Regions from separate parts of the Lysinibacillus sp. OF-1 genome, predicted to be linked through region 2. Evidence: riboswitches for the same ligand, from Rfam matches in the RefSeq annotation. Region 2 holds a riboswitch; the other holds the start of a gene.
The links. Region 2 has a riboswitch for thiamine pyrophosphate ahead of thiC (phosphomethylpyrimidine synthase ThiC). Riboswitches for the same ligand answer to the same signal wherever they lie in the genome.
Positions count from the first base shown of each region.

Region 1: linked by a shared signal. The riboswitch ahead of NV349_RS11505 (ABC transporter substrate-binding protein) and the one ahead of thiC (phosphomethylpyrimidine synthase ThiC) in region 2 are both predicted to bind thiamine pyrophosphate.

Region 1 is NZ_CP102798.1:2,366,330-2,383,495, forward strand. Features, by position in the region: gene NV349_RS11445 (NADP-dependent oxidoreductase) at 1-165, opposite strand, end outside; gene NV349_RS11450 (ArsR/SmtB family transcription factor) at 197-541, opposite strand; gene NV349_RS11455 (SCO family protein) at 714-1,310, opposite strand; gene NV349_RS11460 (DUF485 domain-containing protein) at 1,895-2,230, shown strand; gene NV349_RS11465 (solute symporter family protein) at 2,231-3,784, shown strand; gene NV349_RS11470 (DUF485 domain-containing protein) at 4,266-4,604, shown strand; gene NV349_RS11475 (solute symporter family protein) at 4,613-6,157, shown strand; gene NV349_RS11480 (hypothetical protein) at 6,254-6,430, shown strand; gene NV349_RS11485 (TatD family hydrolase) at 6,454-7,203, opposite strand; gene NV349_RS11490 (ABC transporter ATP-binding protein) at 7,193-7,942, opposite strand; gene NV349_RS11495 (ABC transporter permease) at 7,917-8,690, opposite strand; gene NV349_RS11500 (thiamine-binding protein) at 8,690-8,980, opposite strand; gene NV349_RS11505 (ABC transporter substrate-binding protein) at 8,982-9,977, opposite strand; TPP riboswitch at 10,131-10,241, opposite strand; gene parC (DNA topoisomerase IV subunit A) at 10,361-12,799, opposite strand; gene parE (DNA topoisomerase IV subunit B) at 12,796-14,772, opposite strand; gene plsY (glycerol-3-phosphate 1-O-acyltransferase PlsY) at 15,332-15,934, shown strand; gene NV349_RS11525 (HesB/YadR/YfhF family protein) at 15,954-16,244, shown strand; gene NV349_RS11530 (spore germination protein) at 16,397-17,166, shown strand, end outside.
Region 2 is NZ_CP102798.1:232,983-250,148, forward strand. Features, by position in the region: gene NV349_RS01100 (ABC transporter substrate-binding protein) at 1-480, shown strand, start outside; gene NV349_RS01105 (AraC family transcriptional regulator) at 671-2,581, shown strand; gene NV349_RS01110 (AraC family transcriptional regulator) at 2,725-4,647, shown strand; gene NV349_RS01115 (hypothetical protein) at 4,754-6,052, opposite strand; gene NV349_RS01120 (hybrid sensor histidine kinase/response regulator) at 6,811-9,780, opposite strand; gene NV349_RS01125 (response regulator) at 9,992-11,152, shown strand; gene NV349_RS01130 (methyl-accepting chemotaxis protein) at 11,363-13,465, shown strand; gene NV349_RS01135 (AEC family transporter) at 13,577-14,506, shown strand; TPP riboswitch at 14,585-14,699, shown strand; gene thiC (phosphomethylpyrimidine synthase ThiC) at 14,845-16,623, shown strand.

The sequences.
Region 1 (17,166 bases), 2.1 Mb from region 2:
TTGTATTAACAACTTCACTTTCCCATCGCGTATTTTAAAATCAATAGGATTAATACTAGCGGCATGAATTTCTGCAAGTATCTCATATTCACCAATTTCAGGTGTAGGTATTTCTGCTAACTGCATCGGGGCTTTGCCATATTGATTGATAACCATTGCTTTCATCGTTTATTCCTCCAAATAACTTATCGTATTCTCAATAAAATTCCTTTAATAGCGTCTCAATATCCGTAACAAGTGTTTTTAGTAAACCTAATTTTGTGCGTATATCTATATAATAAAAGTTTTTTGTCCCTTCTTTACGCATTAAAATAACACCGGCATCACGTAAAATTTTAAGGTGATGTGACACAGCAGGTCTAGACAGATGGGTTTGTTCTGTGATTTCGCCTACACGTAATCCTGTTTGACAATCCGTAGCCATTAAAACAAGTAAAATAGATTGACGTGTTTCATCACCAATGGCCAATAGTACCTTTTGACAGTTGATAAAATTTTCTTTAATGGTGTGTAGTTGGTCCTGTTTAGTCATGTAAATAATCCCTCCTTTAATTAGTTGAATAGTTTAAGTTATTGAACCATCCTATGGATACAACCATAAAGTACAATGCTATTCTGTGCAATATTGAGAAAGAAAATCGAGACGAATCCAATCTTTGGAGGTGAATTCTTTCTCGACAACAAAAAACACAGAAGTCACATGGACCTCTGTGTTATTTGCTTTCCTTAATGAGTGCCTTCATATCTCCAACAATAGTTTCAACTGGTACGTTTGTCGCGCCATCATAGTCTTTTACAACTGTGCCGTCTGCGTTCACTAAATAATAGCTCGACATATGTATGACTTGGTCTGAGTTTGGATCATTTTTGACTAATGAATTGAATGATTTACGTGCAAATTGTTCGATAAATTTTTGTTGATAGCCCGTTAATAGCTGCCATTTGCTTTCATCGACAACATTATACGTATTTAAATAGTTCGTTAATACCTCAGGCTTATCCACCTCTGGATCTACACTAAATGCGACAATTTGATAATCCTCAAGGCCTTCATCCTGTAGTGCTTGCTGGACCTCTGTCATATTAAATGTCATTGGCGGACAGATTGTCGTACAGTTTGTAAAAATAAACATTGCTAGCCAAGGCTTACCTTTTAAATCTTCTAGGCTCACTTGTTCACTTTTTTGATTCATTACATTGAAATCTTGGACCTCAATGTTTACAGTTGGCTCAAATTTGTAGCTTCCGCAAGCAGCTAAAATGCTGCTGAATGCTAGAACTAAAACGAGCAGTATACTTTTCTTTTTCATTTGCGGTACCACTTCCCTTCATTTCATCATCTTATTTTATTCATTCTAGAAGCCAAATACAAGGTAATGGACTTACACCCAGATTGCTATTTGTATAACATGTGAACATTAACTGATTCTGGTATTTCATTACACTACATCTTCCAAATGACACATCCTTTTCAAAATTTTTTTGAAAGCTTTTTTTTATTATTTTCGTTATTTCCCAAGAGAAAGAACGGTTGTTATATAACAAACTATTTCTACCTTTTACACTTCTCTGGGTTTTAATAGAAGAATAATAAAATACAGAAAATTCTCTTTTGTGAATATATTTTCTCCTACATTCAACTTTATCAGCAACAAACTATTTCAATAATATTATTTCACTCGAAATTCTCGTTCTCTTTAATACCATTTTATTCTATTAAACACTTAATATTTCTATGTTATTTCTACGTAACTAAACTGACTAAAAATTATAAAAACTCAAAATTTAGTATTGCATTATAAGAATATCCCCCATAAAATAAGTGAATATAACGACGAAAGAAAAAGAAATATGTCGTTTAAAACAGAAATATATAACTTTAGGGGGAATAATAATGGCGAATGTTTCTAGTGAAAAACAGGCTCAATCAATTGATTATCATGCAATTGAGGCAATGGAATCGTTTAATACCTTTGTGAAAAAGAAAAATACCTTTCTTTTCTCGATTACAGCAGTGTTTCTAATTCTTTATATTTTGCTTCCGATCCTTGCCTTCCAACCTGTACTACAACAAAAATTATTCGGAAATATTACGGGTGTATGGGTATATTCTGCAGGGTTATTTATCATGACCATTGTGCTCTGTACAGTATATGTAAAAAAAGCTGCTTCATTCGATAAAGCTGCGGCGGCTGTGCTAGCCGAGTATCATGCGAAAGGTGGTAACTAAATGAATATTGTATCTGTAGGTTTCTTTTTAGCCATTGTTGGATTAACACTTGTCGTTACCTATATTGCAGCAAAACGCACTTCCTCGGCAGCTGATTTTTACACAGCCGGTGGTGGATTAAAGGGGTGGCAAAACGGCTTTGCGATTGCTGGTGACTATTTATCAGCAGCTGCCTTTCTTGGGGTGTCTGGTGCGATTGCCTTAACTGGTTTTGATGGTTTCTTCTTCTCTGTTGGCTATGTTGTAGCAAATTTAGTGCTTCTTTATGTCATTGCTGAGCCTATGCGTAATTTGGGGCGTTACACATTAGCAGATATGTTAACGGCTCGTTTTAATGAAAAACGAATTCGTGGCGTGGCTGCATCAGGTACAATTATTATTGTGATTCTTTATATGATTGCACAGCTTGTAGGTGCTGGTGCATTAATTAAACTACTATTTGGAATTGAATATTGGATTGCTGTGTTAATTGTCGGCGTTATGATGACAACGTATGTATTGTTCGGCGGCATGACAGCAACTTCATGGGTACAAATTATTAAAGCAAGCTTGTTATTATTTGGGACAGGTCTATTAGCGGTATTAGTGTTAATGAAATTTGATTTCTCTCTTATGAAAATGTTTGACACAATTGCAATGGATCATGGGGAAGAATTCCTTGTGCCAGGGATTAAATACACAAGTACAATCGACTCCGTTTCGATGATGATGGCGTTAGTTTTAGGAACATCAGGTTTACCACATATTTTAATGCGTTTCTTTACCGTAAAAGATGCCAAGACAGCACGTTCTTCTATTTCTTGGACAACTTGGATTACAGCTATTTTCTTCTCACTAACGATCTTCTTAGGGTTCGGTGCGCTAAACTTTGTTGGATTAGATCAAATTCTTGCTGAAAGTAAGGCTGGTAATACGGCTGCCCCACTTCTAGCGCATTATTTAGGCGGAGATGTCTTGATGGCATTTATTGGCGCCGTAGCCTTTGCGACGATTTTAGCTGTTGTGTCAGGCTTAGTGTTAACGGGGGCTTCTGCTATTTCTCATGATATTTATGGAGAAATCATAAAAGGAGGGAAATTAACTGAAAAGCAACAGGTTGTAGCTGCACGTACAGGCTCTATTTCGATTGCGATTGTGTCTATTATTCTTGCATTGTTTGCCCAAAGCTTAAATGTTTCGTTCCTAGTATCCTTTGCCTTTTGTATCGGTGCCTCAGCCAACCTACCTGTGATCCTTTATACAATCTATTGGAAGAAATTTAATTCCACAGGAGCTGTAACAGCTATGGTAACGGGTTTAGTGTCCTGTTTAATTTTAGGCGCAATGGGACCGAATGTCTGGAGCCCCATTGAAGGTGCAGCCATCTTTGTTGGTCAACCGCTTGTACCACTTGCTGTTCCTGCGATTATTACGATTCCATTAGGCTTTATTGCTGGGTACCTTGGTACAGTTTTGACAGCTAGCAAAGTACCACAGGAAGAAGCTGAACGTATTTATCAAGAAATTCGTGTGAAAGCGAATACAGGCGTATCTGTTTCTGATATTTCTCATTAATATTTATTCACCTCTTGCATAATGAATTCCAATTCAAAAAATGCAAAAAAATAGGCAAAAAATTCGATTTTTCATCGAGTTTTTCGCCTTTTTTGTTATTCAATATCTACTAATTTATTTATTGAACAATACTATTTCTCTTCCAAAAAACAGAAAAAATCCAATTCCCACTAGGTAAATGGTGTTTAATTTTAATTGAAAAAACAAGATTTTCTTGTAAATTTACCCTTCTATTTTTGTCAAGAATCTAGATTTCCCTTTGCTTTATTTATTTATCTGAATTTTCTAAAACCCCCTATATTCTTGAGTTTGTGCCATTTTTTCTCTCTCAGGACTATTTTCTGAAAAATTTTTTTTGCATAATTTTTCTGAAATGTATTGCAATTTTGTGAACTGTTTCATAAAATGAAAATGTGAATTCACTAAACTAGCAAAATCAAGTCTTGAGGTAGAAAAAATATACACAAAATGGGGAATGTTAATGGCGAACAATCAGGCAAAAAAAGGTATCGTGATTGACTATGATGCAATTGCAAACCAAGAATCATTTAAATCTCTTGTACGCAGAAAAAATTCTTTTCTTTGGTCTATAACTGTCATATTTTTATTGGCATACATGTTGTTACCAATTCTGACATCGTACACGACAATTCTACATCAAAAGGCATTTGGGGAAATTACTTGGGTGTGGATCTATGCAGCGGGGCTATTCATCATGACATGGGGGTTATGTCATTTATATGTAGCTAAGGCAAACAACTTTGATAGAGAAGCAAAAGCGATTATCGCTGAATACGAAAACGGAGGTGGCCGCCGATGAGTAACGGAATGAGTTTTACAGCCATATTCTTCTTCGTAGCCATAGTTGGTTTAACATTAGTTATTACATGGTGGGCATCTAAACGTACATCTTCCGCAAGTGATTTCTACACGGCAGGTGGTGGCTTAACAGGCTGGCAAAATGGACTAGCTATCGCTGGAGACTATTTATCAGCAGCCTCTTTCCTAGGTATCGCTGGTGCAGTCGCATTATTTGGATTTGATGGATTCTTCTTCTCTATTGGTTATTTAGTAGCTTACTTAGTGGTGTTATACATCGTTGCTGAGCCATTACGTAACCTTGGGAAATTTACATTAGCTGACATGATTACAGCGCGCTTCAATAATGCAAAAGTTCGTGGAACAGCTGCTTTAAGCACGATTACAATTGTTTTATTCTACATGATTGCACAACTAGTTGGTGCAGGAGCACTTATTCAATTACTTTTAGGAATCGACTACTGGATTGCCGTGTTAATCGTAGGTTTCATGATGACAACATACGTATTATTCGGTGGTATGACAGCGACATCTTGGGTGCAAATCATCAAAGCTTGTCTGTTAATGCTTGGTACAGTGATTATTTCGTTCTTAGTATTAAAAGAGTTCGGCTTCAGTATCTCGACAATGTTTACAGAAATGACAACAGCTACTGATAGTGGTGCTGCTTATTTAAATCCAGGTCTAAAATACACAAATGGACTTGATACAATCTCTATGTTAATTGCCTTAGTATTGGGTACTGCGGGTCTTCCACATATTTTAATGCGTTTCTTTACAGTAAAAGACGCAAAAACAGCTCGTTCATCGGTTATTTGGGCTACTTGGATCGTAGGTATTTTCTACGTTCTAACAATTTTCTTAGGTTTCGGTGCAGCAGCATTCGTTGGGAAAGAAGATATTATCGCTGCAAACGCTGCTGGTAACATGGCTGCCCCACTGCTTGCAGAAGCACTTGGTGGAGACATCCTATTCTCATTCGTTTGTGCGGTAGCCTTCGCAACAATCCTAGCGGTAGTAGCAGGCCTTGTACTTTCAGGTGCATCTGCCCTATCTCATGATATTTATGGACAAATTATCAAAAAGGGTAAAATTACAGAAAAAGAGCAAGTTCTTGCAGCTCGCATTGGTTCCATTACAATCGCTGTTATTTCTATCCTATTAGCACTTGGCGCACAAACATTAAACGTTGCATTCTTAGTATCTCTAGCATTCTGTATTGCGGGATCTGCTAACCTTCCAGTTATTATCTATACAATTTATTGGAAACGCTTTAATACAGCTGGTGCTGTAACGGCGATGTTAACAGGTTTAATTTCTGCATTAGTGTTAGTTGCTATTTCACCAAACGTATGGAATCCAGTTGAAGGTAAGGCGATTTTCGTTGGTGAACCATTAATCATGTTAACGAACCCAGCCTTAATCTCTGTACCACTTGGTTTCCTTGGTGGTTTCATCGGTACATTACTTTCTAAAGAAACGGATGACGCGAAGTATCGTGAAGTTGACGTTAAAGCAAACACAGGTATTTCTGTACAGGACGTATCTCACTAATCACTCAACACCCTCGTAAGCATCTCGCTTACGAGGTTTTACTTTTTCTTCCCTATTCGCTACTATAGAATGAGAAAAAGATTGGAGGTTATGCTCATGTCACAATCAAGGGCTAAAAAGAAACGGATGCATATTAAACGAACTGTCGGCAAGGATGTTGAAAAAAAACGTCAATCTATATCCTTCAGTACACACGAGCGCATAACAAAAACAAAGAATGAGAAACTCGATCATGATTTCACAAAACATAAAAAGCAGTATAAGGACGACTAACGTTCCCTATACTGCTTTTTCTTTTAAAGCCGATAGAAGGCATTGGTGTTTTGCGTGATAATTTGAGCCACTTCCTGTGTCGACAACCCCTTGATGGACGCTATGACCTCAATGGTCGAATGCATCATCCACGGAGATGTACGTTTATTTGTAAACGGTCCTTCAAAAGGCCAAGGACCATCCGTTTCCACCATCATTAGTTCAATGGGATAAGCTTGTATCAACTGTTGAATTTCTTGTTCATACAAACAATCAGGGGTGATCGAAATAAAATAGCCATGCTGAATCATGCGTTTCACCACAGCCTCATCCCCTTTAAACCAATGAAAATGTGCTTGGCGAAGCTGATGTTTGTCAAGTAAATCACAAACGATGCTAGCATCCTCATAGACAGCGTGTAACACTATTGGCTTATCCAATTCCTTTGCCAAGACTATAAAACGCTCTAATAGAGCCACATAAAGTCGGTCATCTATCGTTTGCTGTTGTCTTAAATAATAAGGTAAACCGACCTCACCAACAGCTACCATATGTTCTTTATGTGAACGGATCCAATCAAATAATGCCTCCTCATCGCTTGGATTTGGTAAAGGCTGTTCCGGATGAAAGCCAAAAGCGGCTTTCACTGGCTGATAGTTATTCGATAAATGCAATGTTCTTTTACAGGACGACAACTGCATGCTAACCGCAATCACCGTCTCTACCTCTTCAAGTAAGGCTGGAATTTCCTCATCTCGATACTGATCCAAATGAATATGAGCATCAATCAACAAACATATCACCCTTTTCTTCTTGTAAGTACATAAATAATTGTTGCTTTAACTCGGTGAACGCTGCTGAATGACGAATTTCCTCTTTTCGGGGTCTTTCAAAAGGCACAATGATTTCCTTTTTAACCGTCGCAGGACGTTTGCTTAAAACAAGGATCCGATCCGCTAAAAAGAGTGCTTCCTCAATACTATGCGTGACAAATAGTATTGATTTACGATAGGCTTCCCAGATGGATAATAGCCACGCTTGCATTTCCAGTCTGGTGAATTCATCCAGCGCAGAAAATGGTTCATCTAAGCATAAAATAGGCTTATCACTGACCATCGCACGTATAAAAGATACACGCTGTTGCATGCCGCCTGACAATTCGTTTGGATAAGCATGGATAAATGAACCAAGCCCCACCTTTTCAAGCCACTCTATAGCACGTTCAGCATTTGGTTGATGCTGTAATTCCTCTACGAGTGTGACATTCTCTAAAATCGTGCGCCAAGGTAGTAGACAAGGCTGCTGAGGCATATAACCAATCGTTCCTCTTTTTCGCTGAATGTCCTCTTCATTTAATAAAATGGACCCTTGATCAATCGTAGAAACGCCACCAATTAATTGAAAAAGGGTACTCTTACCACTGCCAGAGGGACCAACAATGGCCACAAACTCTCCATCTTTAACGTCAAAGGATACATCTTCAAGAACTTGCAGGGTATCAAAGGATTTAGCGATGTTTTGAATGCTGAGCATGATAGCCTCTCCCCTTCACCATGAATTTTTCAAGTAAGCGAATACTGCTAAACAACAGTAAGCTTAATAAAACAATCGCAAAAATGGCTACGAATACACGATCAGTGCGGAACGAGGACTGTGCTAAGGTCATATAAACGCCTATTCCTTTTTTTGCACCAAGCCACTCCGCAATAACAGCGCCCATCACACTATACGTCGCAGCAATTTTTACACCTGAAAAAATCGTTGGGTATGCATGAGGCCATTCGAGCTTCCAAAAAGTTTGCGCCTTTGTAGCACCAACCATGGCAAAATAATGCTTTAACTCAGGTGCTGTTTGCCGAAATCCGTCCATTGCCGCAATAACAATGGGGAAAAAGCACACGAGGCAAATAATGATGAGCTTTGGTAATAAACCAAAGCCAAACCAAATAATGAGCAATGGCGCTAAGACAAGAATAGGGATATTTTGCGACATAATTAAAATCGGATAAAACAACTCCCGAATAAATGTAAATCGATGCAAGACAATCGCCACCATTAATCCACAGGCAATGCCAATGGCAAGTCCTAATAAGGCTAATTGCATCGTAGCCCAAGCATGTGGTAAAAAGGTTTGATAGGCTTTAAAAGCTTCCAACAAAATACTACTTGGTGCAGGTAATAACCAATGAGGAACTTCAGCCACATGCACAATGAGCTCCCACACGAATAAGAGGAAGGCGATAAAAATAATCGTCCTTCCCTTTTGCAAAGCTTGTTTCATTACTGGTATTTCTCCGTTAATGTATCCATTGTTATACCAGTTGGCTGATATAATATTTTCACTTGTGTAATGACATTGATAGCACCAAGCTCAATCATCTTGTCATTCATTTTTTCAATGATTTGCAGCAACGTTGACAGCTCACCTTCCATCGTCGTTTCCAACGGATGTACCTCATATTTCACACCAGCAGCATCTATCACAGCAATCGCCGCATCGACATACGGTATAACATCCTCAAATTTCTCTGTTTTTGGAATGATTTGAACACTGATTAATGAATTCGCCATCTTATTTGGCCTCCTTTTTAGGTAAGAAATCATTTGTAAAGGCTTGTTTCGCATTAAATTCGCCCTCTAACACGTTGTTGCTAGACATCCATTTTGCATAGTTTTCCCATACAGAAAACTTTTGCTCTCCCCATTGCTTGGCATCATCCTGATATTTATCGGCTAGCCATTCCTGACTTTTATGCACTAACGCTTGATCTAAATCGGGAGCCGCTTCTATTAAAATATCAGCCGCCTCACTTGGATGTGCTATGGCGTATTCATAGCCCTTCGATGCAGCCGCCACAAACGCTTGAACTAGGTCAGGATTGTCCTGGATCATTTTTTCATTTGTAGCTAGAACAGGTGTATAATAGTCCAGCTGATCACTATAATCTGTTAAGTACAGCATATTAATCTTTTCACCCCGTAGCTCAGCTTCAATACCTGTCCACGCGTAATAAATCCAAGCAAAATCAATATCCTTTTGCATCATCGTGAAAAAATCTAAATCTCCTGCATTGACGATATCTAGTTTATGAATGTCTGCCTTTTCTGTTTGCATCAATGATTGTAGGACAGCTTGCTCTAGTGGAGCCCCCCAACCGCCATAGGTTTTACCTTCGAAATCCTTTGGTGATGTAATACCTTTTGATGCAATAGAAGCAAAGCCAGATGTATTATGTTGAATAATAGCAGCAATGGAGACAAGAGGCACATCTTGCACACGAGCCTGTGTAATCCCTTCCTGATAGCTCACACCAAACTCTGCCTTGCCAGAAGCAACAAGCTGATCGGCTCCTGCCTCCCCAGGCATAATAATGTCAACATCTAAGCCCTGCTCCTCAAAATAACCGAGTTTTTTTGCGACATACAGTCCTGTATGATTTGTATTTGGTGTCCAATCTAAGACCACTGATACTTTTTTCAGCTGATCAGTAGCCTGCTTGTCCTCCTTGTCACTACAGCCCACTAACGTTAAAAGTGCAGCCACTAGAATAAATAACCATTTTTTCATGCGAAGTCCTCCTAGTTGATAATGTGAAAGTGTTCATGATTGAATGTTGTCACCAGAAAGAAAGCGTATGCGTTTGGCAAGATATTGCTTGAAAACATAAAAAAACGCCTAGGATTCCTCCCAGACGTATTGCAATCAATCTTCAAAACTTTGCTTTTTTGAATAGATGTTCCCTACGCTGGTACGAGCCAAATCAGGTTCAAAGGGTCAGCGTCTATCGGACACAATCTCAGCTAGCAACTACTAGCCCCCCTACATTCTTGTGCTATGAACTTTTCGTTGATTATTATACCCATAGTTACGCTAAAATGACAAGATGCTATTTTTGACTAACGACTGCTCTCGTAAAAAAACCCAGCACTCCTAAGAGACTGGGCTTATCATTAGCTTAGTTTCTGTTCTTTTTTAGCCGTTAAAACATGGGAAATAGCCCCATCTGTTGCAATATCCACTTTAAACGAACCGTTGGAATGGCGATCAGCACGCGTCAATGTTTGGACATCAATGAGCTCTTGTACACCTTTTTCCGTTTCAATCACTATTTGCTCCTCATTCGTTGCTTGAATAACTGCCACAATACGGTGAGGATTTGCTTTTAATTCTGTTAATACTTTTAGACCACGTTTTGCACGACTTGCCACTTCAACTTCTGCAACATTCATTTTCTTCACGGCTCCACGCTGTGTGACGATTACCACATATTGTGTAACATCAGGCTGTAGCACATTGACACCGACTAAGGCTTCTCCATCCTTTAGCGTGATGCCTTTGACACCGCCTGTTTTCACCCCTGTAACTGGTAATTCTTCCAGTGGGAAACGAATCGCATAGGCTGTATCCGTTGTTAACATCAGTTCCACATCATCTGTCACAAACGATGCAAAGATCATCGCATCGCCCGCTTTAACATTCATTGTTTTTATTGGCTTCGAATAACGCGTCACCGCATAATCTGCCAGTGGGGAGCGTTTAATTTGACCATCTTTTGTAGCTGTTAAAATATACGTATTTGGCTGTTCGAATGTTTCAAAGCCATACACTGCAATAATAGACTCATCTTCCCCTGTTGGCACAATACTTGAAATATGCTGTCCAAGATCCTTCCAGCGAATATCAGGTAGCTCATGAACAGGCTGGTAAATATAATTGCCTCGATTTGTGAACAGTAACAGATGATGCTGTGTATTTAAGGTTGCTTCATACAATAAGTAATCCGAATCCTTCATCGCAAAATCCTGACCATTGGAAGCGGCATGTGAACGTGTGGATGTACGTTTAATATAGCCATCCTTTGTCACCGTCACCACAACCTCTTCACTTGGCACAAGGACATCTAGCGTAATTTTAATTTCTTCTATTTCCTGCTCAATTTTCGAGCGACGTGGCTCTGTGAAGCGTTTCTTAATCTCTAGTAACTCTTGTTTAATGACACGTACAAGCTTGGCTTCACTTTGTAAAATTCCTTCTAGCTTCGCAATCAACTTATTTAACTCGTCTTGTTCTTGACGAAGCTCTGTAATGTCTGTATTCGTTAAACGATATAATTGTAAGCTAACGATCGCCTCGGCTTGTACCTCTGTAAAATCAAACTTCGCTTGTAAATTAAGCTTCGCATCCTTCTTATCGTTAGAAGAACGGATTGTCGCAATCACTTCATCTAAAATGGAGAGTGCTTTTATTAACCCTTCTACAATATGAGAACGATCCTTTGCCTTTTGTAAATCATAAATCGAACGGTTCGTCACCACTTCTTTTTGATGCGCAATATAGGCATCTAGCAATAATGGCAATGTCATCATCGTTGGACGACGATTATGAATAGCAATCATATTAAAATTATAAGCTACCTGTAAATCTGTTGTTTTAAATAGGTATTGTAAGATTCCTTTTCCCGGAACATCCTTTTTCAGCTCAATTACAACACGTAAGCCTGTACGGTCTGATTCATCTCGGATTTCCGCAATACCCTCTAAACGTTTATCTACACGTTGCTCATCAATTTTTTTCACAAGATTCGCTTTATTCACATCATATGGTAATTCCGTGATGACAATTTGCTCTTTGCCACCCTTGATCGGTTCTACTACGGCTTGCGCACGGACAATGATTTTACCTCGACCTGTTTCATAAGCCTTTTTGATGCCATCTACCCCTTGGATAATCCCACCTGTCGGGAAATCCGGCCCTTTAATCACAGTCATTAATTCATCTACTGTCACGTTCGGCTTGTCTAAGCGCATTAACACAGCATCTAGCACTTCATCTAGCGCATGCGGGGGAATATCTGTTGCATAGCCAGCCGAAATCCCTGTAGAGCCATTGACTAGTAAGTTTGGAAAACGTGCAGGTAAAACAGTCGGCTCCATATCTTGATCATCAAAGTTTGGTACAAACTCGACCGTTTTCTTGCCAATATCTCGTAGCATTTCACCAGCAATAGCAGACAGTCTCGCCTCTGTATAACGCATCGCAGCTGGAGGATCACCATCAACCGAACCATTGTTACCATGCATCTCAATAAGCATATGACGTGCCTTCCAGTCCTGACTCATACGTACCATTGCTTCATAAACAGAGCTATCACCGTGCGGATGGTAATTACCGATTACGTTCCCGACAGTTTTTGCGGATTTTCGAAACGGTTTATCCTGTGTATTGCCTTCTGTAAACATTGCATATAAAATACGACGCTGTACTGGTTTAAGACCGTCACGTGCATCAGGCAACGCGCGGTCTTGAATAATATATTTACTATAGCGACCAAAACGATCACCCATCACTTCTTCTAGCGGTAAATCTTGAAACTTTTCTGTACTACTCATGCTTGGTCCTCCTCTTGTTGGATGAATTCATTTTCTAAAATATTTGAATCATCCTCCATACCGAAGTCAACATTGGCTTCGATCCATTTACGACGCGGTTCTACTTTATCACCCATTAACGTCGTGACACGTCTCTCTGCACGTGCACCATCCTCGATTGTGACACGAATTAATGTCCGTGTTTCAGGGTTCATTGTCGTATCCCATAGCTGGTCAGCATTCATCTCACCAAGACCTTTATAGCGCTGCAATATGTAACCCTTTCCAACTTTCTGGATGGCCTTTTGTAAATCGTTTTCTGTCCAAGCATATTCAATCACTTCTTTTTTACCAGTACCTTTTGATACCTTATAAAGTGGTGGTAAAGCGATATAGACTTTGCCTCCTTCAATGAGTGGACGCATATAACGATAGAAGAACGTTAAGAGCAAGACTTGAATATGTGCCCCGTCCGTATCCGCATCGGTCATAATCACTACTTTATCGTAGGCTGAATCCTCCACAGCAAAATCCGTGCCAACACCTGCTCCAATCGCATGGATAATTGTTGAAATTTCTTCGTTTTTCATAATGTCCTGTAGCTTGGCTTTTTCTGTGTTGATGACCTTACCGCGCAAAGGCAAAATCGCTTGGAATGTACGATCACGACCTTGTTTGGCAGAACCACCCGCAGAATCACCCTCAACTAAATACAACTCATTCTTGGCCGCATTGCGAGACTGAGCTGGTGTTAATTTGCCTGATAGAATCGTACTACCTTTTTTGCTTTTCTTGCCATTCCGAGCGTCCTCACGCGCTTTACGAGCCGCTTCTCTTACTTGCTGCGCACGGATTGCTTTACGTACAAGAGAAGCCGATAACTCTGCATTTTCCTCTAGCACATACAAAATTTGCTCAGACACTACGCTATCTACGGCAGAACGAGCCTCACTTGTACCAAGCTTGCCCTTGGTTTGTCCTTCAAATTGTAATAAATGCTCTGGAATACGAACAGACACAATTGCTGCTAAACCCTCACGAATATCTGTCCCTTCAAGGTTTTTATCCTTGTCCTTTAGCAAGCCGATTTTTCTTGCATATTCATTAAATACACGCGTCAATGCCGCTTTTGCACCCGTTTCATGTGTGCCGCCATCACGAGTACGTACATTATTAACGAATGACAAAATCGTTTCTGAATAACCATCGTTATATTGGAAAGCGAATTCTACTTCAATATCATCTTGTATGCCTTCTACATATTTCACAGGATGAAGAACATCCTTTTCTTCATTCAAATACGCAACGAAAGCTTCAATGCCATTCTCATAAAAGAATACATCTTGTTTGCCTTCCTCGCGCTCATCGATTAATTCAATTTTTAAGCCCTTTAATAAAAAGGCTGATTCACGTAAACGTTCTGCTAACGTATCATAATTGAATTTTGTGACAGAAAAAATCGTTTCGTCTGGTAGGAAATGAACAAGTGTACCTGTTTGCTTCGTTTGCCCAATTTCTTCAAGTGTTGTGACAGGATGTCCACCATGCTCGAAGCGCTGACGATACTTTTTACCATCACGATGAATCGTCACCTCTAAAAATGTTGATAGTGCATTAACTACAGAGGAACCTACACCATGCAAGCCACCACTTGTTTTATAACCACCTTGTCCAAATTTACCACCTGCGTGTAGCACCGTAAAAATAATTTCAGGGGTAGGTTTACCCATTTTATGCATACCTGTTGGCATCCCACGGCCAAAGTCGCGCACACTCATACTTTGATCCTTATGAATTGTGACAATAATATGAGATCCAAAGCCGGCCAGTGCTTCATCCACCGCATTATCTACGATTTCATACACAAGGTGATGAAGTCCACGGCCATCCGTTGAACCGATATACATGCCAGGTCGTTTGCGTACCGCTTCTAATCCTTCTAATACTTGTATAGCGTCATCATTATAAACGCTAGTTGACTGTTTATTCGTCAAAAAATTCCCCTCCAAAAAACAAACGCATGTTCTATTTATGTTCTCATCCTAATAATAATAGCATTTCCTGTCAATAGCTAGCGACAGGTCCATTAAATTTTTAAAATTTGCTCACAGTTTTGATCATCTTTATCAATAGTAAACATCTGCAACAGTTGCTTAAAATTGGTATTTAAGCAGGGCAGACTGCTACTAGTATCCATAAACGTTTGACGCATAGTAGCCGATTTAGTTTCAGCATACATAGAATCTAGTTCAGTGTAAACGCTACAATGTTTATTACGGTTAAACTGGATAAAGTTAGACTTCTATTCTACCAAAGGAATGAAGGATTGACAAAATTGCCTTTTTGCCTATATTTTTATAAAGGCTTTTTTTCACTTTCTAGAATCTCATGTCTGAAAGCCTACCCCTTATTAATAGGTTTTCTTTTGTATTGAATTCAAGGCTCCTAATGAAATCTCCTTCATAACATTGTAGATTAGCAAGAAAAAGTGTAAAATACTTGTTACAAACTATTAGTACCAAGTGATGGACTATGAATGAAAGGAGTCCAGCTATGATCAATGGACTTATTATTTTATGTGCTTATCTAATCGGCTCTATACCTTCTGGATTATGGATAGGTAAAATTTTTTATAATACCGATATTCGTGAACACGGGAGCGGTAATCTTGGTGCAACCAACACATTCCGAACATTAGGGAAAAAAGCAGGTATTGTTGTAACCGTAATGGATGTGCTCAAAGGAACAGCTGCGGTTTTATTAGTAGCACTTCCCGTTTTCTCTGACAGCACACTGCATCCCTTATTACTTGGTCTTGTTGCCGTAATCGGTCATATGTTTCCGATCTTCGCCAATTTCCGTGGTGGAAAAGCAGTGGCAACATCCGCAGGTGTTTTATTAGGCTATTCGTGGCCACTCTTTGTCCTATTATTTATTACCTTTATTGTGACATTAAAAATCACAAAGATCGTCAGCCTAACATCGATGATAGCCGCTTTAGTAGCACTTATCTATGCAATCGTTTATTATTTTGTTACGGGTGACTTTGCATTAGGCATCTTGGTAGCCTTTTTATTTACCTTTATTATTTATCGTCACCGTGCCAATATTACACGTATTAAAAACGGCACTGAGCCAAAGGTAAAATGGCTTTAGGAAGAGAGGAGCATTCGAAATGAACATTGCATTGACAGATGAAGCACTCCAGTGGTTCAAACACGAAATGGAAGTAGAACCAGGTGATACGATTCGTTTTTATGCACGCTATGGTGGCTCTAGTCCTTTTCATGAAGGTTTTTCACTTGGCATGACTCGTGAAGAACCTATTGCTATAGGCGTACAGACAGTGGTTGATGATGTAACCTATTACATTGATGAGAAAGATCTCTGGTTCTTTAACGATCACAACTTACATGTTGACGTTGATGCTAGTAATGATGAATTGCAATATGACTATCGTACATAAAACAGTCTATCCTTTCAGTCCATGAAAGGATAGACTGTTTTTTTATTTGGCTCCATCATGCCAATAGTTAGATTTTCACCCTCACCTCGTTTATCTCTCCAAAAAATTGTCCACTCTATAAATAATGAGCGTATATTTGAGGAGGAAAACACATGTCTATGTCTAACAATATCGATACCTCCCCATCCCATACAAACGATTTGTTGTATACATCCCTAGCTAAAAATAAAAAAATCATTGAACAGGCGCTTGGTCACAGTAATGACATCATCATACGTGAAATCACAATTGGTGAATCTACCCCTCATAACATCGCTATCATTTCGATTGATGGCTTGTCAGATAAAACGACAATCTCCGATTCTGTTATTGATAAGCTTATGGCAAATATCGAGGAAGAACAAGACATTGAAATAACGACCATTAATCAATATGTACGAAACTCCTATTTAACAGTTGGGGATGTGTCGAATATCGAGCATTTCACAACACTCTACAATGCCATTCTCAATGGGGAAACGGTTATTTTATTAGATGGGTTTGCAGAAGGGATTGTGACAAGTACCAGAAGTGCAAAGGATCGAGCCGTTACAGAGCCATCAACTGAATCTGTTATTCGAGGTCCTCGGGAATCCTTTACAGAAACCATACGTACCAATACAGCGCTCATCCGTCGCAAAATAAAAAGCCCGAATCTCTGGATAAAGTCACGAGTTATCGGTGATGTGACACAAACAGATGTAGCGGTTATGTATATAAATGGCATTGCCAGTGACAAAATCGTCGCAGAGGTATTAGCCCGATTAGACCGCATTAATATCGATGGCATACTGGAAAGTGGCTATATAGAGGATTTTATTCAAGACTCTAAAAACTCTATGTTTCCAACAGTTTACAATTCAGAACGTCCAGATGTTATCGC
Region 2 (17,166 bases):
GGTGAATTGCTTGACAAAGAGCAGGAAGCGAAGGATTGGCTCGCACAATACGATCAAAAGATTGCCGATGCAAAAGCACTGGTAGATGCGATTATTCCAGAGGATGCAAGCTTTTCTATTATTGAAGATGCAGGCAAATCTTATTATGCTTATGGCGATAACTTTGGACGTGGTGGACAGCCAGTTTATCAGTCGCTTGGTCGTAAGCCACCCGCTAAAGTAGCAGACGAAATTATGGAAAAGCAGTGGGTTGAAATTTCAAAAGAGGTGCTAGCAGATTATACAGGAGACTACATCATTTTAACTGCAGATGGTCGCACAGTTGAAGATTTTAAAAATGATCCAATATGGGGTAGCCTACCAGCTGTAAAAAACGATCATCTTTATGTTTGGCCTGAGGAACGTTCGTGGTACTATGACCCTACAGCAGTGTTGGCTCAGGTTGAGGAATTAACCAAATGGCTAACGACTAAAAAATAACAGGGTGAGTTGTGCAGATAATTTATTAGTACGATGGTTTATAGCAAGTAAAAAAAGGAAGCAACTTTAGCAATAAAGGTGCTTCTTTTTTGTTGTTTCATTTTAATATATTATTGAGAATGTTTATCATTTATAATATTCACATGAGGTACCATTCTATGCTTTGATTAGAAAGGTGTGAAAACAAACAGTGAACATAGATGATCATATCCTTTTGTGGAAAGCGGCTTCCATTCAATTGTTTGATATTCGTTATACAAGGATGCAAAGTGATGAACAGCTTAGCTCCTATCGTGTACCAGCTAGCGGTTTTTTGTACGCAATAAAGGGAAAGGCTAAAGTATTATTAGACAGTAAAGCCTATAAGATAGAAAATTTTTATATAGTGCATGTTGGTAAAGGGAGCTGCCTGCATATTAGTGCTGTAGAAGATAGTTTGGAGTACTATTTAATTCTCTACAAAGCGACGTTACCTCTTCCTCATAGAAAAAATTTGCTAGCATTGTGGGAACGTGAAAAACCTTTTCAGCTTCAATATGTTTTTCAAATTTCGAATGCGCTCACATTACAGGAAAAAATCGAAACTATGCACCGAGAGTGGCTCAAACAGGGCAATCTAGCCCATTTTCATGTCAAAGTCCTTTTTTATCAATTCATTTATGAACTTTTGCAGCAATTACATCAACAGCAGGTCATTGTTCAACAGCCGGACCTTGTGGAGCAAATTCAAAATTATATAGAAGAATATTACAATCAACCGATTACACGAGAATCGCTTGCTCAAATGTTGAATTATAGTGTGCCCTATATAGCTAAGCAATTTAAGCAGAAGACGGGTAGAAGTATTATTGATTATCTTATCCAGATAAGAATACAAAAAGCACAGCAGTTATTATTACATACCACTTCGAGCTTGCAGGAGATTGCGTCGAGTGTTGGCTATGAAGATGTCTCTTATTTTATCCGTATCTTTAAAAAGTACAGTGGGCAAACCCCAATGCAATTTAAACAACAGCCAGATAAGCATAAATCGTATCGTCCTATGTATCGGCTTTCTTTGTCTAATGATAAAAAGTGGATACGACATTATATTGATAATGATAATTATTATCAATATAAAGCAAAAGGAGATTTATCGATGAATAAAAAAGCAAAGTCCTCTATGATGGCGACTTTATTGCTATGCTTCACTTTATTGCTTAGTGCATGCTCTGGTACTGCTATCACAGCTTCTAATAATGGAGAAACAAAAGCACCAGCTAATGAGTCAACGGAAGTACAGTCGACAACCAAAATTGTATCCACTGTGAAGGGGGATGTCGAGATTCCTGTTGACCCAGAACGTATCGTAACCGATTATTACCCAGGTTTTTTATTAACTATGGGCATTAAACCAGTTGGAACACAGGAGCTTTATATGAAAAGCCCTTACCTGAAGGAGCATAATGAAGGAATTACTTATTTTGAAGAATCCCTTGAAGCAGTAGTTGATTTGAAGCCCGACCTTATCATTACTGGGGATGATAAGAAATACGAAGCATATGCTAAAATAGCGCCTACAGTTTTAATACCCTTTAATTTAGAAATGGATGCAACATTGGAGGAGTTTAGTAAAATTTTAGATAAAGAAGAAGAAGTGAAGGCTTGGTTAGATGACTATAGTCAAAGGGTAGCAAAAGCGAGACAAACGGTTCAAGATATCATTGGTAAGGATCAAACCGTGACGATTTTTGCTGGTGGAGCAAAAAATAACATAACATTATATGGTAATGGTTATACAGGGCGATCATTTTATGATGGGCTTGGGCTAACTCCACCCGCAAAAGTAGTAGAGGAAATTGATCCTGAAAAGCCGTGGCTGGAATTATCACCTGAATTACTTCCAGATTATGCGGGTGATTATATTTTTGTGGCTGTTGATAAAGCGACAGAAACATATGATTATAAAAACGAACCAGTTTGGAAAACGCTAGATGCTGTGCAAGATGATCAAATTTTTGAAATTGATGGCTGGAGTTTCTGGTTTTCAGATCCTATTTCAATCCTAGGACAAATTGAAGAAGTGACAGAAATGCTAGTACAGCATGCAAAAGCAAAATAAATGGGATTCCATAAAATCACTCAAGCATTGGATGTTTGAGTGATTTTTCTATGTTTCATGCATGATTGTAGAAAAATATATTGAGAACGATTATCAATTATAATAAACTGGGAGATAGTGATAATTGGAAGGAATGATGTAGGATGCTGCCAAAAGAGGAGTTTTTTTTTCTTTGGAATCATGCAACGATTAAAGTACTCGATATACGATATGAACTATTTAAACCTGAAGAGATTGGGAAATTATATAAATTGCCTGCTAATATGTTTCTTTTTGCCACAGGTGGAGGTGCAGAAATCCAGATCGATTTAACAAACTATACACTAGAGGGCTTTCATCTTATTCACGGTGGAAAAGGCTCCACTTTGCAAATCGTGGCAACAGACAAAGGGTTTGAATACTACATGGTATTTTATCGAGCTTCCATTCCTTTAACCCTTAATAAAATGATAGCAAGAGCCATGCAAAGCAATAATCCTTTCAACTATCAATACAGTCTTATACCTAACTCACCTATTACTATGTTTAAAAAAATACATTATATGTATATAGAATGGGGAAATGCTAATAATCTCAGCAAATTTACCATTAAATCGCTATTCTATCAATTATTAAATGAGATTTTCAAGCAGTTAGAACAAGACAGTATCGACATTCAAAAGCTGAATGTCTCTAGTCAAATTAAAGCCTATCTAGAAGAAAATTATGCACAGCCATTGACTTTAGAATCAATTGCGAAGGCATTACGCTATAGTCCATCCCATTTATCCATTCAATTCAAGCAACAAATAGGTTGTAGTCCGATTGAGTATTTAATTCAGCTCCGTATTGAAAAAGCTTCTATTTTGCTTGAGCAGACAAATGCTAGCTTGCGCGATATCGCAATGGGTGTCGGCTATAACGATGTTTATTATTTTAGTAGACTATTCAAAAAGAGAGTAGGCGTTTCCCCCACAAAATTTCGTCAAAGGGAACAGTTGAATCGTCTAGTAAAAGATAGTCCTTCAATGTCTGAAAGATACTCTATTGTCGATTGGAGCTTCCAAGATTATATTGAGAATGGTTATCAATATAATGAAAGGAAGTATGAACCAATGAATAAAAGAGGATTATCAGCTATTGCAACACTCTTTCTATGTCTGACACTTTTATTAAATGCTTGCAGTAGTGGAGCAACAACAAATACTGGAAGCGGGGAAAAACAGGCCTCTACGGCACAAGCAGTCAGCGAATCACAAACAAAAATTGTATCCACTATGAAAGGAGATGTAGAAATACCTGTAAATCCTGAGCGAGTAGTGGTGATGTATTATACAGGTGATGTACTAGCTTTTGATGTGACACCAGTGGGCTCCTCTAAAATACAAGAGGGAGCAGCATTTGAGGAAGAATTAAAAACAGTTGAAAGTTTAGGTGAGTGGTTCGAACCAAATGTGGAGGCAGTAATCCAATTAAAACCTGACGTCATCATTATCCCAAGTAAGGATGAGCTGTATGAGCAAATGCAAAAAATTGCACCTACTGTCATGATCGATTTCTCTACATCACTGGATGACCGTTTAACGAAGATTGGTGAAGTATTAGGGAAAGAGAAAGAAGCAAAAGAGCTTTTAGCTAATTTCTATACAAAAGTAGAGAACAGTCAAGAGAAGCTGAAAGAGGCAGGTATTTTAGATAAAACAGTTAGTATTATGGAAGGCGGCAAAGGACAAATGTCCGTAGTGACAAGCTATACCTATGGACGTGGTTCCCAAGCTATTTATGAGTATTTAGGTTTGAAAGCACCTGATATTATTCAAAAGAAAATTGATGACAAAAACAACACGGATGAGGCAATCAATGTTTCTTTAGAAGTACTAACAGATTATGCAGGTGATTTTGTGTTCCGTTCATCCTACGAAGGAATGGTGGATTTAACAGATCACCCAGTTTGGTCTAATATCCCAGCCGTTAAAGAAGGAAGACTGATTGAAATGGATTTTGGTTTTTGTTACTATAACGACATTTATTCATTAACAAAGCAGCTAGATTTCATCGTGGACAACCTAGTAGCTACGACAAAATAGTATAAACATTAGAGAGTGCCCCATAAATATCGTTTATGGGGCTTTTGTCTACAGTCTGGAACAACTAACTTGAATTTAGTTGTTTCTTCTTTCAGAAGCGTCATGCTTATTTTCTTATAATTTGGAATGTGCCAGACGTAGTTGCTTGAACAATATGACGATTTCCATCAACATAGAAGTTAGTATGCAACTTCTCACCTAAATCGTTCCTTTGAATAATGGAAGCATTTTTAGGCAAATTGTTAATAATTAATTCGATGTTTTCCTCGAATTCTATAGGTTTATTATTGAGTGTCATTTTGAATGTAATGTTATTTAATTTTCTTTTAAGCTGAATTTCTATGACACCAGTAGTATCCTTATCCACTAAAGTTGAGAGAGAAGGAATAATTAATGTCATATTAGATTTGGTAGTTAAGATAAATCTTTCTGTGTGAACTCCTGGGTCAGTGACATTTATTTTTGCACTATAATCATTTCTATTTCTAGACATAGCCGTTGTTTTACCAGGCAATGCGGCAGTATTGGAAAAATTAGGCTTTGTATTTTCAACTGATTGTGTTGGAAGTTTATATTTACCATTCACAAAATCAATTAAAATAGACACATTTGGAACTATTTGTTGCTGCACGGGTGTTAGCGCCTCAAACGCAGTTTTAACCTTTTGTACATCCTTAATTGTAGATGTTTTAGGTGATAGAGCAGCAATGGCATTTTCTACATCTTTGGCAGCAGCTTTATCCTTTACGACAAGTCGTTCAGCCTCTAATAATAGTTGCTCTGTACCATACGGTAAATAAGCATTTGTAAATTTTCGTAATGCATTATATTCAGCACGTGCTGCCTCAACTTCTTGATGGAAGCTTAAGCGTGAAGAATTTAATAATTGTATTTTCGTTACTACTTTGTCAATTGTCGTATTTGGACTTATATATGATGATAGTATTCTCTGTGTTTCAGCATTAACAAATGTTTTCTGTGCAGCGTTTAAAGAATTGAACCACTCCCTTGTAGCCAAAACATTTTCATAATAATTTACTGCGGTAGGTTCTACAGAAGCTAGTTTTTCTTCAATTTGTGAAGCGAGTTTACGATATAAAATTCTAGTATGTTGATGATTGGAAAGTACGTCATAATTAGTAACATACTGTTTTTCTGTTTCAGTCAAGTTGTTATAAGCTTTGAGAGCCGATTCCAATCTTGTTTGGAATGAGGAATATCGATCATCAATGATTGATATGAGCTGAATAACATTCCAGACATTAGAATTGTAGTAGTAGTTATTATTGTATGTGTAGGCTATTTTTGATGGCTCTGTAACTTCAGCTGCTGATGCTGGTGCACTGTAAAGAAGTGAAGGGATAGCAACTAAAGACAGCAAAGCCAATCTTTTTTTGTTTTTCATACTAAGAGAAGCCTCCTATTTTATTTTTCATGGTAGATGCAGTGGGAATCTATCCAAGATTTGGTGTTAAATCAATTTTATCATAGCCTAGGATCTTTTTATGCATTTTTTAGATGATTAGGTAGATTGGTTATAAAATTTATGTGAGCATCATATAACTTCAGTACCTATAGAGGAAGTTATATTTGTAAAGATAATAGAAATTTAATGGGAAAAACAGGAGATGTTGAGTAGAGAGCATGGTGAGTCAATTGGTTACAATTGATCCCGAAGGTTAAAAATGCATCACTAGGTACTGTTCAAAAGAAGAAAATGAACAATTCATCAAAGTATTATGTTGTAACAGGTACATAAGAAAATCGACAAATCGCTGAAAATATTCATGATGTGATGAAGTATTAATTTGGGTGGTATGTAGACATTGAACAGATTAACAGTAGATAGAGAGCCAAGAAGGGAACGGTTACAAGCAAACTAAGCAGAAAAGAAAATTAAGCAGCTGAACAGTCAAAAGTTACGAATGTGATACATGAAAAATACAAGGATGTTCAGGATTTGTTCAGTACCATGTAGTAAGCTATTTTATGTAATCTTGTCAATGTCTTAAACTGTAAGCAAACCAAGAAAGACTAGGCTTCTTTTGTAAGCCTAGTCTTTTTTGTTCGTGCAATGGATAGGATTTCTGGAAGAGATGAATAGAGCTCATAAAGTGACGGATTCAGCTTCCAAACTGGCGGTTAGAACGACATCATTCGCCTTTAAGTTTTTGGAATGGAGAAGGAGATGGTTGTGCCTTGATCAATGACACTGTTTATCGTTAATTCCACGCCAAATAATTGCTTTAGACGTTGTTCCGTATTGACAAGACCTACGCTTGTTTTCTTTTCAGGTATCCTATGTTCAAAGCCAACACCGTTATCAGAAATGGCTATTGTAAAAAGCTTCTCCATCTCTTTGATGCAGATGGTCACAGTACCCCCCTCTCGACGAGGTAAAATACCATGCTGGATAGCATTTTCGACCAAGGTTTGTAACGACAGTGGAGGAACAAACAGACTCATCTGATTAGGAATATTCCACACAACTCGTATCCTGTCACCAAAGCGAATTTGTTCAATTGCAATATAGGCGCGTACAAGCTTTAATTCATAGTCGATAGGCACGACTAAATCGACATTTTGGAAATCGAAACTCATTTGTAGGTAATCACTAAAGGCCAGTAGTAATTCCTCCATTTTTTCATCATCTACTCCATTTAAAGAAATAATAGAATTCAGTGTATTGAAGAAAAAGTGAGGTTGAATTTGTGCTTGGAGCCATGCAGCTTCAATGCGAAGACGTTCCTCACTAGATTGCTTCATCTGAATGAGTGCTTGAACACGTGATTTAAGCTCCATGTATTCCATTGGTTTCCTAATGTAGTCATTTGCTCCACTTAAAAAGGCGAGTCGAATATCTTCACTTTGCTGTCGAGCTGTTAAAAATAATATGGGCAGCTCTGAAATTGAGAATTTTTCACGAATGTACTTTGCCAATTCATAGCCAGACATATGCGGCATCATAATGTCGGAAATAACTAAATCAAAGCTACTCTCTTGTAGTTTTCTAAGAGCTTCGGTCCCACTTAAAGCTGTTTCAATTTCAAAGGGTTCAGTCGAAAATGCATTCACGAGAACTTGTAAGTTTACAGCATCATCATCCACGACAAGAATTCTTGCCTGACTGGTCACCAAAGTAGTTTCTTCAGTGGAAGCGGCAAAGCTTTCTTTCATTTGCGATAAATCATTTAACAATGACGTAAATTTTAATAATGTTGTATCCATTTCAGTAGTGGAGTCACTGTATTCCACTGTTTGTGTCTTTGCTATGGGTAAGGAGAACGTAAAGGATGAGCCTTCCCCAAGAGTGGAAGTCAACGATATTGTCCCACCGTGCAAAGATATAAGCTCTTGGCAAATACTTAAGCCTAATCCGAGGCCCCCACTTACCGACGTCATTGTTGAATCAACTTGCTCATAAGGGTCGAATATTCTTTCTTGCATATCCTTTTCAATGCCAATTCCTGTATCTGTAACGGAAATATATAATTTTTTACCAACCACTTCGGCATCAATCGTAATGGAGCCCTGCTCTGTAAATTTAATGGCATTATGAATTAGGTTGGAAAAAATTTGAATTAATCGTGTCTCATCTGCTAACACAAAAGGTGAATTAGTAGGTATCCGTATGATAAGCTCAATTGGTTTTCCTTTCAGCATAAAACGAAACATATTGCTAACCCCACTTGCGAGATTATAAGCATTCAAAGGTTTGGGCTGCAGTCGAAGCGTTTTTTCTTTTAGCTTTACTAGATCTAATAAATCATCTAGCATATGGGTCATGTGATTACCGATTCTTACCAATAGTTTTAAATCACTTTGATCTTCTTTAGTTTCCTGTTTTGCTAACAAAGTTTGGGCGATGCTCATCATGCCGTGCAAAGGGTTTCGCAGCTCATGAGAGGTATTTGCTAGAAAATCATCCTTTGTACTTATTTCTTTTTGTAATTTCACAGAAAGCTTTTCAGTTTGTAAGGTTGATTGAAAATAGCGTGTAAACCAAAATGCGGATAATGCCGTTATACCAATTAATAAATCAAAAGGATAATGACTATAAGGTAGTGTAGCATTTTGTCTTATAGAGAAAAATAATGAATTAGTGACTACTGCTGTCCCTGTTAATAATAAAAATATTACGCCTTTTTGACCTTTTATCACGATAGACAATGTGAAAATCGTTATAATAATAGGCGAGACGATGAAAAGTATTATGAATATCATTTTTGTTTTAAAAATGTATTCTATCGGGGTTACTACAATAAATAATAAATAGGTAGCACATAGCAAAGGAACAATCGTTAATATTTTAGGCTTAGCGTATTCCTTCATCAATTCACGTAGGAACAAAACGAAAAACATCATATTGTTAATATAAGAAAAATAAAATAATTTGTTTGCCCAAATCCAATTGATAGGTAGGTAGCTAAATAAAATTTTATTGCTAGAAACGAGTACGGTTACACAGGTTGAAACAATAATCAAGGCAAAATAAAGAAGAGATTTATCCCGAATACCGATAATCCAAAGTAGAATCGTAAATAATAGATAAAAAATAAAGACAAAGCAAACCGCCATTTGAGTTGTAATGGAAAAGGTTTTTGATTGTTCCATAGAGTGCAAATCGCCAAAAATAATTTCTTTTTGAAACCCGCCTTGTACATATGGGTTTGTTTGAACACCTTGGATAATAATTTCGCTTTCATTAGTATTAAGCGTAAAATAATGGGTTACAGGTCTGCCAATAGGAGCCGTTTGAGTATAATCCGCTGTAAGATTCCCTAGTCCACCAATGAATTGACCATCTATGTAAAGCTCATAGGGAGCTAAACCTTCAGGAATCGTAATGCCATACATCTGAGGTGCAGTGTGTTCTTTGAGAATTTTTAAACGATAAGAACCATAATGAACCTCATCATTATGTTGAAAATACTGATCCCAAGATTCTGGTTGATTTGTATAAACTTTATGTTGTTCCACTGATTGGGTATTTTCTGAAGCGAGAAGGACATTAGGGTAGAATTCCCATTCCTTTTGTAGCTTAATTATAAAATTATGGCTTGTATCAATATTTCTTAAATTAACAGTCCCTTGGATAGCATCGATCCCTGTTGAAATATTTGTGAAATTCATCCAAGTGAAGCGTATCAAAGTTAGAAAACAAAAGAATAACCCGGCAATTAGAAAAATAGTAAAATTTTTGGAAAGTATTTTCTTTTTCATCATAAATAATAGATTTCAACAAATAGAGTTATTTCTCCTTCAAAAGTAATGGTTATTCTATCAATTCTTTTAATAATTATACGATAATAAGTAAAGGAATAGTTTTTTAGGAGGGGTCAATGTGAGAATCGTGCTAGTAGATGATGAAATTTTACCATTAACGAGACTGAAAACCTTACTTGAAAAAAGTAATGTCCCGGAAATTGAAATAGTAGGAGAATACACCGATTCTCTAAAAGCAATTGAAGAGATCCAAACGCTACAGCCAAATGCTGTATTTTTAGATATCGTGATGCCTGATTTGGATGGTTTAGCATTAGGGGAAAAAATTCAAGAGTTATTGCCCGATGTAGAAATCGTTTTTACAACAGGGTTTGATCAATACGCAATAGATGCATTTAATCTACATGCTATTGATTATTTATTAAAGCCTGTACAAAATGTTCGTTTAGAAAAGACCTTAGAACGTCTAGAACACATAAATAATAAACATAAAAAAGTTCCGCCTAAACATACAATTATTAAGCTTTTTGGCGGTCTTAATGTTGTTACACCAGATGGTCATACACAGCTCATGAAATGGCGTACATCTAAAGCCAAAGAGCTATTTGCCTTCATGCTAAATCACCGTGATGAAATGATTTATCGTGATACGATTTTAGAATTATTTTGGCCGGAGTCTGATATCGATAAAGCATCTAAACAGCTTTATACAGCTATCTATACAATCCGTCAAACATTAAAAAATTATGGAATGGATGGTGTGCAAATTTCAAGCCCTTTGCTGAATTCTGGCTATAAGCTCTTAGTTGAAAATGTTGTAGTGGATGTAGAACAGTGGCTGTCCTGTTTAAAATCATTACCCCCATTACAAGAGACATCAGTTGATGAACATGAAAAAGTATTCCAAATGTATACAGGTGATTATTTAGGAGATTGCGATTATCTATGGGCGGAAAGTGAGCGAGAGCGCTTAAGGAGATTGTGGTTACACCATGCTCATCAGCTAAGCGAGTTTTACATAAAAAATGAGAACTACATGGCTGCAGTAAAGGTACAGGAAAAAGTCCAGGCACTTTTTTCTGATGCAGAGGAAAACTACTTCACTTTAATGAAGCTATACGATCTTCTAAATAATACAGCTGCTGTTGAGGAGCAATACTGGTTATTAAAAAAAATGCTTCAGGAGCATTTGGCAGTGGAACCAAGCGAGGAAATTGAGAGTTGGTATGAAAGCTGGAAACAAGCAAATGCTATGCCTCATGCTCAAACCTTTAGTTAAACTACATGATTTTGTTATGAAAGGCTCTGTCATAGACAGAGCTTTTTGTTTTTAATAGTTCATAAGACCCTTATTAAAAAATGTATATTGGTTGTAGATTTGTCCATATTTCTCTCTATAACTCTGTAAAATTCTACTTTATTCGCTAAATATTTTATTGTGATACAACCTTTCATCCTTTATCATTATTATAAAAGTGGGGTGTTAGTTATGAAAAAATCTAAAGGTATTGCATTAAAACTATCTTCCCTAATTATAGGATTATTTCTAGTTTTATTTTTATCCTATACAGTGACAACGGGAATTATTATAAAAAATCAAAGTGTGGAAGACTCAGAATATGCAACGGTGCAGGCTGCTGAATCTTCGGCTGCTATTATGAGTGAACGTTTCAAGAAAGCAAATACGGCATTGCAAACAACAAAGCAAATCATTGAAAGCATGCAGAAGAATAATGCTTTATCTTCCAAGGGTGTCTTAGACATTATGGAAAATAATCTAGCTAACAATGATGATTTACTTGGTGTTGGAGCAATCTTTGAGCAGGGTTCTATTATGTTAGATGCAAATGCAGAGGCTACTTTAGTCGATTCCAAAAAACGTTTTGGACCATACCTAAGCAAAGATGATAATAAGATCAGCACCACTTTAATTGAAGGGGTCGATGATAAAAGTGTTTCTGAATGGTACTGGGTGCCAAAAGAAGACGGACGCGCAGTTTTAACGGAGCCGTATGATTACAATGTAAATGGAAAGAACGTATTAATGACAACCATTTCAGTGCCGTTAGTCAATGCTTCTGGATCGTTTTTTGGTGTATTGACGGCGGATGTATCGATAGATTTTTTAAATGGATTAACAGAATCTGTTGCACCAGAGGGTGGTTATGCGGGCATTATTACGAATAAGGGTGTACTGACAGCCAACAGTTTTGGTGAAGAGCTAGATGGGCGCAATATGCAAGAGGACCCAGCTTGGACAAGTATTAGTAAGACCATGGAAAATGATGAGCTTACAAGTATGTACGTTGATTCTAAACAGTTTAAGGAAAAGGCATTTAATGTATTTGCCCCAATGATTTTAGAGGATATTGACGAGACGTGGACTGTTCAAATTGTATTGCCTGAATCAAAAATTCTAGAGACATACAACCACGTCTTTGTATTTACAATTATTTCTTCTATTATTATGGTTGTTTTGATGACAGTTGCAAGTGTGCTATTCATTTACAAACAGTTAAAGCCACTCCAATTTTTGCGTGCATCCATTGAAACAGCTGCAGAAGGGGATTTAACACAAAGAGTAGAGGAGAAATATATTAAGTCTGATGAGATTGGTGCAGTTGCACTGGCTTATAATAATATGCTGGATAAAACCAATAGTGCAATACAAACAGTGCTAAATTCTACGACATTATTGAACCAATCTTCTAATCAAGTGCATGAGGTCTTTAATGAAATAGTAGCTTCAAGTCAAGAGGTTTCAGTAGCAATCAATGAAATTGCACAAGGTGCATCGAAGCAATCAGAGGATACTGAAGAAACCAATTATCGAATGATGGATCTATCTGATCAGATTGATGCCATTACGTCACTATCCAATGAGATGGATGAGCTATCTCATAAAACAAGTGCAACGACAGAAAAGGGATTGCATGAGGTTAATAGTTTACGTGAACATAATATAGAAACAAATGAGATGAATGGGCGTATTCAACAGCAAATGGAATCATTAGCTTCTAACATTGCCAATATTAATCAAATCATCGCTTCTATTCAAAGCATTACAGAGCAAACGAATTTGTTAGCTTTAAATGCAAGTATCGAGGCAGCTCGTGCTGGCGAACATGGAAAAGGGTTTGCAGTAGTAGCAGAGGAAGTAAGAAAGCTAGCAGAGCAATCTAAAAATGAAACAGAAATTATTAAGAGTACGGTAGAAAGTATTCTCGAAAATTCCCAACAAACAGTAGCTGTTATTGCTTCGAATGCAGATTTAATGCATTCTCAAAATGAGTCCGTACAAAGCACACAAATGGCCTTTAAAGATAGCAGTGACTTGTCACGTTCAATTGCAGCTTCCATTAGTGAACTAATGAGTAAGCTATCTAGTATGTTAGAGCATAAAAATCAAGCAATTATGGCCATTCAAAGTATATCTGCTATTTCAGAGGAAACAGCTGCCTCTGCTGAACAAGTAAGTGCTTCTGCAATGGATCAACAAGCAGAGTTACAAAAAGTAGCAGAGTCTATTCAAAATATGAATGATATATCAAATGAACTGCAAGAAGTCGTAAATCGATTTAAGCTAGCGTAAAGAAAAAGGCTGCCTAAAATATATAGGCAGTCTTTCTTAATGGTGAAGGGAAGAGACATTGACCTGTTAGCCATTCAGCACTACTATAATGAAGGGAAGGGGGTCATCAATATGATGTATCTCGGAATGATTTTCTTTCAAATTGTTGCACCTATTTTAGTGTTGCTTGTACTTGGCGCTATACTACAAAAGAAATTTCGTTTTAACTTAAAAGCATTGTCTCAGCTTATTACATATTGCTTTATGCCAGCCGCTGTTTTTGTGAATTTATATGAAACACGTGTAGAGCTGTCTGTTCTGGGAGAAGTCGGGTTATTTATTGTGCTTTTTATTGGGAGTCAAATGATACTCAGTCATTTTTTAGCGAAAGGGCTTGGTTTGGCCAAAACGGAGGCAGCCGTCTTTAAAAATAGTGTTGTGCTCATTAACTCTGGAAATTATGGTATTCCAGTGGCCCAAATGATTTTTGTAACACAACCTATTGGTGTAGCCATTCAGGTCATGCTCGTTATATTTCAAAATATGACAACTTATACATATGGTTTGTACAATTTAATTTCCTCTACGAAATCGGGTATGACAATCATCAAAGATTTCTTTAAAATGCCCATTATTCATGCGCTAATTATTGGTGTCGCTATGAACTATTTTAATATTGGTATACCGGAGTTTATCAAAATACCTGTAGAGCATGTCGCAGATGGATTTATTGCTGTAGCCTTAATTACATTAGGCGCACAATTATCACAGCTTGAAATCAAATCTATGTTTAATAAAACTGTTTTTGTTAGCTGTTTTACAAGATTAGTTATCGGACCAGCTGTAGCATTGGTCATTATTTATGTATTGGGGTTAGATGGAGTTGTCGCACAATCTCTGTTTATAGCCAGTGCCTTCCCAACATCTCGCAATAGCTCTAGTCTAGCATTAGAATACGATGTGGAATCAGCTACAGCTGCGCAAACTGTTTTATTTTCAACCATTGTGAGCTGTCTAACAGTAACGATCGTGATTTATCTTGCGGAAGTATTATTTACTTAGTTGGATGAAAATTTTAAAATATTGAATGGAAAACTTCCATCTCTTAGAAATATCTGCTACACTAGCATCAAACTAAATAGTATTAACTAGGGGAGTCTGATGAGTCAGGCTGAGAGGGAAACGCTTAGAAGTTTCTTGACCCTTTGGACCTGATCTGGCTCATACCAGCGTGGGAAAGTTAAGAAGCTATTGCATCGTATGTCGTGTGCAATTACTAGACCTTTACATTCATGGCCGGATCCAAAAAAATATTTTGGATTCGGCCTTTCTTTATTTGTTGGAGTGAGCTAGATTTTCGGTCCTTGTATCAAATTACATTTAAGGGAGAGAAGTAGCTCATGTCAGTAGTTAGTGAAAAGAACATTACGATTATGTCTAGCTTTGAAGGAAGCAAAAAAGTGTATGTGGAAGGATCACGTCCAGATATTTTAGTACCTATGCGTGAAATCGCATTAAGCCCAACGACTGGTAGCTTTGGGGATGAAAAAAATGCCCCTATTCGAGTATATGATACGAGTGGTCCATACACAGATCCGAATTATCACGTTGATATTACAAAGGGTCTGCCTGCTTTGCGACGTGCATGGATAGAAGAAAGAGGAGATGTTGAGGAATATGAGGGGCGTACGATTAAACCTGAGGATAACGGTTTTCGTCGTGTTGATGATCCGCGCATTCAAGAAAATGTTTTCCCTGAATTGGAGCGGAAGCCTTTACGTGCAAAAAGGGGTAAAAATGTAACACAGCTTCACTATGCACGAAATGGAATGATAACGCCGGAAATGGAGTTTGTGGCGATACGTGAAAACATGGATCCTGAATTTGTTCGTTCAGAAATTGCAGCAGGTCGGGCTATTATGCCTTCTAATATTAATCACCCTGAGGCAGAGCCGATGATTATTGGTCGCAACTTCCATGTGAAAATCAATGCAAACATTGGAAATTCCGCGGTGTCGTCGTCAATAGCAGAAGAAGTTGAGAAAATGACATGGGCTACACGCTGGGGTGCCGATAATATTATGGATCTCTCGACTGGTAAACATATTCATACAACGAGAGAATGGATTATTCGAAATGCTGCAGTGCCAGTGGGAACGGTGCCCATTTATCAGGCTTTAGAAAAAGTAAATGGCATAGCCGAGGATTTAACGTGGGAAGTTTATCGTGATACGCTCATTGAGCAAGCAGAGCAGGGGGTTGATTATTTCACGATACATGCGGGTGTTCTTTTACGCTATGTACCTCTTACAGCAAATCGTGTAACAGGCATTGTGTCACGTGGTGGTTCAATTATGGCACAGTGGTGTTTATTTCATCATCAAGAGAATTTCCTTTATACACATTTTGAGGAAATCTGTGAAATTATGAAGACATATGATGTTGCTTTTTCTTTAGGAGATGGCTTACGCCCAGGTTCCATTGCAGATGCCAATGATGAGGCCCAATTTGCAGAGCTTGAAACGCTGGGTGAATTAACACAAATCGCTTGGAAGCATGATGTTCAGGTGATGGTAGAGGGGCCAGGTCATGTACCGATGCATTTGATAAAGGAGAATATGGACAAGCAATTAGAAGTTTGTAAGGAAGCGCCTTTCTATACATTGGGCCCATTAACAACAGATATTGCGCCAGGATATGACCATATTACCTCAGCTATTGGTGCAGCGATGATTGGCTGGTTTGGTACAGCGATGCTCTGCTATGTGACACCGAAGGAGCATCTTGGCTTACCTAATCGTGAGGATGTTCGAGTAGGAGTTATTACTTATAAGATTGCTGCCCATGCAGCTGATTTAGCGAAAGGACACCCAGGTGCACAACAACGGGATGATGCATTGTCAAAAGCACGCTTTGAATTCCGCTGGCGTGATCAATTCAATCTATCATTAGATCCAGAACGTGCGGTTGAATATCATGACGAAACGCTTCCAGCAGAGGGGGCGAAAACAGCGCACTTTTGCTCAATGTGTGGCCCTAAATTCTGTAGTATGAGAATCTCACAGGATATTCGTAATTATGCTAAAGAAAAAGATTTAAATACGACTGAAGCTATTCATCAAGGTATGCAGGAAAAGGCAGAGGAGTTTAAAAAAGCGGGGAGTCAGATTTATCAATAATGAAGGAAGGCTTATATCAAAGTATAGACATAAGCCTTTCATGTTGTTGAAAAAAGATGATGTCAACGGCAGAAAAAGCAAATTTGCAAGGTGAGAGGTTGATTTCCGTTCCGCCAGCGCCCTTTCCAGGGGCGTCCGATGAGCCACTTCACTCACTTACGCTCGCTCCACTCCAATCAACCATTCTGCAAAGTGTCTTTACTTTTTTTCATAGTAGTATAGCGATCAAATAGCCCATTATCTGTATTCTTAGAGGGGATAGGCTCTTATTTTCAATATGGAGAAGTGATGAATGACAATCATCCTCCATAAAATAAGTAGCAAAAACCTTCACTTTATTTGAAAACCTTTGCTAAAAAGGTACCATTTTTGTGGGTTGGAGTGGAAGACTACTTGACTCCCGTGGGAGAGCGAGACAGGCGAGCCCCTGCACGGAGCGGTAGCGGAGGAAGCGGCTCGGCGCTCGCCCACAGGAAAGCAAGTAGCCTGCAACGGAAATCCATTTCTCCCTTTCAATTGACTGTTTTGTTTTTCAACACTAAG